2 linked regions of the Methyloterricola oryzae genome follow. The protein of the gene in region 2 interacts with the protein of the main gene of each other region in a pairwise test. Links are inferred from orthologs where the notes say so. Each region holds a gene or a part of one and is shown on either strand. Other genes may lie near its edges.

Region 1 (3,179 bases), on a different replicon or contig from region 2:
TTTCCAGCGCACCCAGCCTACTTCTCTGCCATTGACGAGAGCACTGTCCGAAAGATCGATGAGAACCTGGAACGACTGGGTCTTGGGCGACCTTTGGATTACCGGCGCGCGATTGCAGACCCGGCTGATTTTGCCGACGAGGACCACCTGAACGTAGTCGGTGCCGTCGCGCTCTTACATCGTTTGGAGCAAGACACGGGGGAACATCTGCGCAACACTTCAGTTGCTCAGTTGACCGCAATGCGCTGATAGCCTCTTTGCCACCATGTTGCATAACCGTTTGACTCTTCCTGTTCTCAACCGCTACCGACAGCTTGCGCTGGACGGCCTGTGGAAAAACAACCAGGCCTTGGTTGCACTGCTCGGCCTGTGCCCCTTGCTGGCGGTGAGCAATTCCGTGGTGAACAGCCTCGGCCTGGGCCTGGCAACCACGGTGGCGCTGGTGTTCTCCAACACCATCGTGTCCCTGATCCGAAACTATGTGTCCAACGAGGTACGCCTGCCGGTATTCGTGCTGGTGATCGCCGCCAATGTGACCGTCATCGAACTGCTGATGAATGCCTTCTTCCACGATCTGCACAAGATCCTCGGCATTTTCATACCCCTGATCGTCACCAACTGCGCCATCATCGGCCGCGCCGAGGCCTTTGCCTCTAAAAATCCCGTGGACCGCGCCCTGGCCGATGGCCTGTTCATGGGGCTGGGTTTTTCCTGCGCCCTGGTGGCGCTGGGGGCGCTGCGCGAGGCCATCGGCACGGGCACGCTGTTCGCCCGCGCCGACCTAATGTTCGGAGACTCCGCCAAGCAATGGACCATCCAGTTGTTCGACGACTATGGCGGCTTCCTGCTTGCGGTCTTGCCACCCGGCGCCTTCATCGGTCTGGGGCTGCTGATCGCCATCAAGAACCTGGTGGACGCCCGGGCGGCACGAAACATGGCCACCTCACCGGCTTCCCATGCGGCAACCCATTTGTCACAGCCCACCGCGTGAGTGCTCTGGCAGGGCATTGCCCTGGCACTGACCGAATGGCCCCAGTTATTCCAGGCGCCCCGCCATGAACGCCGCCAAGCGCCAGGACATCTTCGATCGGCTCGCCGCCGCCATCCCGGAACCGACCACCGAACTGGAATATTCCACGCCCTTCGAACTGCTGGTAGCCGTCGTGCTTTCCGCCCAGGCAACCGACAAGGGAGTCAACAAAGCCACCGCGAAACTCTTCCCCGTCGCCAGCACGCCGCAGGCCATACTGCAACTCGGTGAGGAAGGGCTGCGCGGATTCATCAAGACCATCGGCCTGTTCAACAGCAAGGCCAAGAACATCATCCAGCTGTGCCAGGACCTGCTGCAGCGGCATGGCGGCGAGGTCCCCAGCACCCGCGCGGAACTTGAAGCCTTGCCCGGCGTAGGCCGCAAGACCGCCAATGTGATCCTGAACACCGCGTTCGGCCAGCACACCATCGCCGTAGACACGCACATCTTCCGGGTCGCCAACCGCACCGGCCTGGCGCCGGGAAAAAACGTGCTGGAAGTCGAGAAAAAGCTCGACCGGCATGTCCCCAAGCAGCACAAGAAAGACGCACACCACCTGCTCATCCTGCATGGGCGCTACACCTGCATCGCCCGCAAGCCACGCTGCGGGAGCTGCGTGATCGCCGATCTGTGCGAATTCCAGGATAAGACCGAAGACTGACCTTTCAGGTCAGACACCCTACTGCCCCCGTGCGTTTGTCGCGATGGGCTACACTTCTCGCCAATTCCCGATTTCCGCCGTTTTGGGCCAAATTTGTCGCTTTTCGCCGGAATTCGAAGCCATGTAGCGGGCAGCCGCCTTACGAGGAACCACGATGGGTGCTTTCGGCAACGACCTGATGAAACACAATCTGGATTTGCTCAGGTCCAAGGCCCGCAAGGAAGCCGTGCAAGGCGTATTCATCGCCGCTGCCGCGATTATGCTGGCGACCTTGATGGTCTGCTTCTTCGAACAGCGCGAGATCACCCTGTCCGGCCTGATCCAGGCGCAGCGGACCAACCTGGCGCTTTGGATCCTCAATGCCATGGCGTTCGTATTTCCCCTCTGGGGCCAATACGCCAGTCGCATGATCGTATACGAAGCGGGTGCCATGGTCCGCCACCAGACGGAGGAACTGCGCGTCCGCAACGACCAACTGGAACGGGAAAAAGCCTTCGCCAGCACCCACGATCCCATCACCGAGTTGCCCAACCGCCCCCTCTTCTACGACCGGGTCGAACAGGCCATCCGCAGTTACCGTGAAGGGTCGGGCAACCTGACGCTGTTCCTGTTGGAACTGGAGAATCTCAAGGAGATTCAGGACACCATCGGCCCCACGGCGGTGGACATCATCCTGCGGCAAGTGGCGACGCGCCTGCTGCAAAGCATGAGCGCCCAGGACAGCGTGGCGCGCCTGGACGGCTTTACCTTCGGCATCCTATGCAGCGAGTCGACCGGGAAGGAACAGGCCGAACACACCGCCCATCGCCTGCAAAAGGTGATGGAACACCACTTCGATGTGCAACGCCTGAAGCTGAGCCTGCATACCAGCATCGGCATCGTCCTGTTTCCCGAGCACGGCGAAGACGCGGACACGCTGGTGCAGAAGGCCGGGGTCGCCGTTTTCATGGCGGGCAAGTCCCACGATGGCTTCGCCTTCTACTCCCCCAGTTTCGACGAGCACAGTCCGCGCCGGCTTACGCTCATGGGCGAGTTGCGCCAGGCGATCGAACGCAATCACCTGCAATTGCACTATCAGCCCAAGGCTGCCATCCCCGGCGGCAAGATCATCGGCGCTGAAGCCCTGGTCCGCTGGAACCACCCCAAACACGGCTTCGTCGCGCCGGATGAATTCATCGGGCTGGCCGAACGCACCCGCATGATCAAGCCCCTGACCCAATGGGTCATGGAACGGGCCTTCAACGACTGCGCCCAACTGCGCGGTCAAGGCCACGAGATCACGGTTTCCATCAACCTCTCGGCCAAGGACCTGCATGATCCGCAACTGCCGGACCGCATCGTCGGTGCCATGAGCAAGACCGCCGTGCAACCGGAGTGGTTCATCTTCGAGATTACAGAGAGCAGCATCATCGCGGACCCGGACCGGGTGCTCAACGTCCTGGAGCGCATCAACGGTTTGGGCTTCGGCCTCTCCATCGACGATTTCGG
Region 2 (3,578 bases):
TGCACGTCTTCCTTGAGGATGCGGCCCTTGGGACCGGTGCCCTTGATGCGCGCCACCTCGGCGCCCAGTTCGCGGGCGAAGCGGCGCACCGAGGGGCTGGCGTGGGGCTTGCCGCCCACGCTCTCTTCCACGGGCGGAGCGGCCAGGACGGCTGGCGCGGGTTTGGGGGGCGGCGAGGGCGGGGCGGGTTCGCTGGCCGCCGGGGCCGCGGGTGCCGGATCCGGCGCGGCGGGCGCTGGAGCGGCTGCCGCCGCGGGCGCGCCTTCCTCCAGGGTCAAAGTCAGGATTGGCGAGCCTTCGTTCACCTTGTCGCCCACCTTGACTGCCATGCTCTTCACCGTGCCCGTGAAGGGGCAGGGAATTTCCATGGCCGCCTTGTCACTCTCCAGGGTGATCAGCGAATCCTCGGCCTTGACCGCATCGCCCGGCGCAACCAGGACCTCGATGATCTGTATGTCCCGGAAATTACCGATATCCGGCACCGTGACGATCTTTTCCTCTGCCATATACGTAAGAGCTCCTCAAACAGTAACCGGGTTGGGTTTTTCCGGGTCGATGCCATAGCGCTCCATCGCTTCCTTGACCTTGGCCACGGGCAGCGTGCCCTCGTCGGCCAGGGCCTTGAGCGCGGTCAGCGCGATGTACTTGCGGTCCACCTCGAAGAAGTTGCGCAGGGCGGAGCGCCGGTCGCTGCGTCCGAAGCCGTCGGTGCCGAGGGTGACGAAAGGCTTGCTCAAGAAGGGCCGGATCTGGTCGGGCACCAGTTTCATGTAGTCGGTGGCCGCCACCACCGGGCCCTTCTCGCCGTCCAGGCACTGCGAGACATAGCTGGTTTTCGCGGGCTGATCCGGGTGCAGCAGGTTCCAGCGCTGCTGGTCCAGGCCATCGCGGCGCAGCTCGCTGTAGCTGGTGACGCTCCACACCGTGGCCTTGATGCCGAAATCCGCCTCCAGCAGATCCGCCGCTGCCAGGCTCTCCCTGAGGATGGCGCCGCTGCCCAGCAACTGAACCACAGCCTCCTTGCCCGCATCCTTGAGCTTGTACATGCCGCGCAGGATGCCGGGTACGGAACCCTCGGGCAGGTCCGGGTGGGCGTGGTTCTCGTTCATCACGGTGACGTAGTAGAAGACGTTCTCGCCTTCCTGGTACATGCGGCGCAGGCCGTCCTGCACGATTACCGCCAGTTCGTGGGCGAAGCCCGGGTCATAGGCCACGCAATTGGGGATGAAGGACATGGCCAGATGGCTGTGGCCGTCCTGATGTTGCAGGCCCTCGCCCGCCAGGGTGGTGCGTCCCGCCGTGCCGCCCATGAGGAAGCCGCGCGCCTGCATGTCGCCCGCCGCCCACATCAGGTCGCCCACGCGCTGGAAGCCGAACATGGAATAGTAGATGTAGAACGGGATCATCTGCACGTTGTGGTTGCTGTAGGCCGTGCCCGCAGCGACCCAGGAGGCCATGGCGCCGGCCTCGCAGATGCCTTCCTCGAGGATCTGGCCGGTCTTGTCCTCGCGGTAGTACATGATCTGGTCCGCGTCTTCCGGGGTGTAGAGCTGTCCCACGGAGGAATAGATGGCGTACTGGCGGAACATGCCGTCCATGCCGAAGGTGCGGGCCTCGTCGGCGACGATGGGCACCACGTACTTGCCGATCTTCTTGTCGCGCAGCAGGGTGGTGAGCATGCGCACGAAGGCCATGGTGGTGGACATCTCGCGGTCGCTCTTCTTCAGCAGCGCGTCGAACACGCTCAGATCCGGCACCTGCAGCAGCGGAGCCTCACGGCGGCGGGTGGGCAGATAGCCGCCCAGGGCCTTGCGGCGCTCGTGCAGATAGGTGAGTTCGGGGCTGTCGTCCGCCGGCTTGTAGAAGGGCGCTGCGCTGATCTTCTCGTCCGGAATCGGGATATTGAAGCGGTCGCGGAAGGCCTTCAGGGCCGTCTCGTCCATCTTCTTCTGCTGATGGGTGGTCATCTGGCCTTCGCCGGCCTGGCCCATGCCGTAGCCCTTCACCGTCTTGGCCAGGATTACCGTGGGCTGGCCCTTGTGGTTCACCGCCGCGTGGTAGGCCGCAAAGATCTTGTGGGTGTCGTGGCCGCCGCGGCTCAGGCGGTAGATTTCGTCATTGGACATGTGGGCGACCATCTCCAGCAACTCCGGGTATTTGCCGAAGAAGTGCTCGCGGGTATAGGCGCCGCCCTTGGCCTTGTAGTTCTGGTATTCGCCGTCCACCGCCTCTTCCATGCGCCGGCGCAACAGGCCCTTGGTGTCCTTGGCGAGCAGGGCGTCCCACTGCGAACCCCAGATTACCTTGATCACGTTCCAGCCGGCGCCGCGGAAGGTGCCCTCCAGTTCCTGGATGATCTTGCCGTCGCCACGCACCGGGCCGTCCAGGCGCTGCAGGTTGCAGTTGACCACGAAGATCAGGTCTTCCAGTTTCTCGCGTCCGGCCAAACCGATCGCGCCCATGGATTCCGGCTCGTCCATCTCGCCATCGCCCATGTAGGCCCAGATCTTGCGGCCGGCGGTATCCAGAATGCCGCGGTCCTGCAGGTATTTCATGAACCGCGCCTGATAGATGGCCATCAGCGGGCCCAGCCCCATGGATACCGTGGGGAACTGCCAGAAGTCGGGCATCAGCCAGGGGTGCGGGTAGGAGGAAAGTCCGTCGCCGCCCACTTCCTGGCGGAAGCGCGCCAGATGTTCCTCGGTCAAGCGGCCTTCCAGGAAGGCGCGGGCGTAGATGCCGGGGGATGAGTGACCCTGGAAGAACACCAGATCGCCGCCATGATCCTTGCTGGGGGCGTGGAAGAAATGGTTGAAGCCCATCTCGTAGAGGGTGGCCGAGGAGGCGAAGCTGGCGATGTGCCCGCCGTACTCGGAGGAAATCTTGTTGGCCTGCACCACCATGGCCATGGCGTTCCAGCGGATGTAGGAGCGGATGCGGTGCTCCAGTTCGTCATCGCCCGGATATTTAGCCTGCAGATGCGGGGGTATGGTGTTGATGTAGGCGGTGCTGGCTTTGTAGGGCAGATTGATGCCTGACCGCCGTGCCTTGTCTACCAGGCGCTCGATGATGTAGTGGGCGCGCTCCGGGCCTTCGGCCTCGATCACGGCTTCCAGAGCGTCCAGCCATTCGCGGGTTTCCGTGGAGTCGAGATCGTCGGTAAGGCCAGAAGGTAGGGGCGGATTGGCTGGAGTCATTATGGTTTCCTTCGCTCGGCAGGCGGGATTCAAATACGAAATTGCGATTATAACCAGTCGAATGGGGAGTTCCCACCCGCAGGAGGTTCGCATTCCATCGATCTGGTGAAAAAGGCTGTACGGTTTTTCAACCCCGCCGAAACAAGGGCTGAAACCGCGCTGCCGCCATCTTGGGGTCGCCGGAGCCGAAAACGCCGTCGATGACGGCCAACAGTCCCGCCCCCGCGTGCAGCAGGTTTGCGCCATTGGCGGCCGTGATGCCGCCGATGGCGACGATGGGCAGGTGAATGTGGCGGCGCGCTTCCGTCAGGGTTTCCGGCTTGGCACAGGGGGCATGGGGTTTGCTGCGGGAGGGGAAAAAGCGGCCGAAGGCCACGTAGT

Evidence for each region.
Region 1: the proteins of aceE (region 2) and nth interact in binary tests that used the Escherichia coli proteins (3 or more experiments, as listed by UniProt). The link is inferred for Methyloterricola oryzae from one-to-one orthologs.

The regions. Positions count from the first base shown.
Region 1 is NZ_JYNS01000008.1:72,132-75,310, forward strand. Bases 16-2,873 are described here. They hold nth (endonuclease III), read left to right. Parts: upstream 16-1,055; coding sequence 1,056-1,691; downstream 1,692-2,873. Other genes in these bases: EK23_RS12150 (hypothetical protein), read left to right, coding at 16-249; EK23_RS12155 (electron transport complex subunit E), read left to right, coding at 266-991; EK23_RS12165 (putative bifunctional diguanylate cyclase/phosphodiesterase), read left to right, coding at 1,846-2,873. Also shown: more of EK23_RS12150, read left to right, coding at 1-15; more of EK23_RS12165, read left to right, coding at 2,874-3,179. UniProt on the Escherichia coli protein: DNA repair enzyme that has both DNA N-glycosylase activity and AP-lyase activity. The DNA N-glycosylase activity releases various damaged pyrimidines from DNA by cleaving the N-glycosidic bond, leaving an AP (apurinic/apyrimidinic) site.
Region 2 is NZ_JYNS01000001.1:210,262-213,839, reverse strand. What follows is about bases 322-3,578. They hold aceE (pyruvate dehydrogenase (acetyl-transferring), homodimeric type), read right to left. Parts: upstream 3,198-3,578; coding sequence 522-3,197; downstream 322-521. Other genes in these bases: thiE (thiamine phosphate synthase), read right to left, coding at 3,325-3,578; aceF (dihydrolipoyllysine-residue acetyltransferase), read right to left, coding at 322-506. Also shown: more of aceF, read right to left, coding at 1-321. UniProt on the Escherichia coli protein: Component of the pyruvate dehydrogenase (PDH) complex, that catalyzes the overall conversion of pyruvate to acetyl-CoA and CO(2).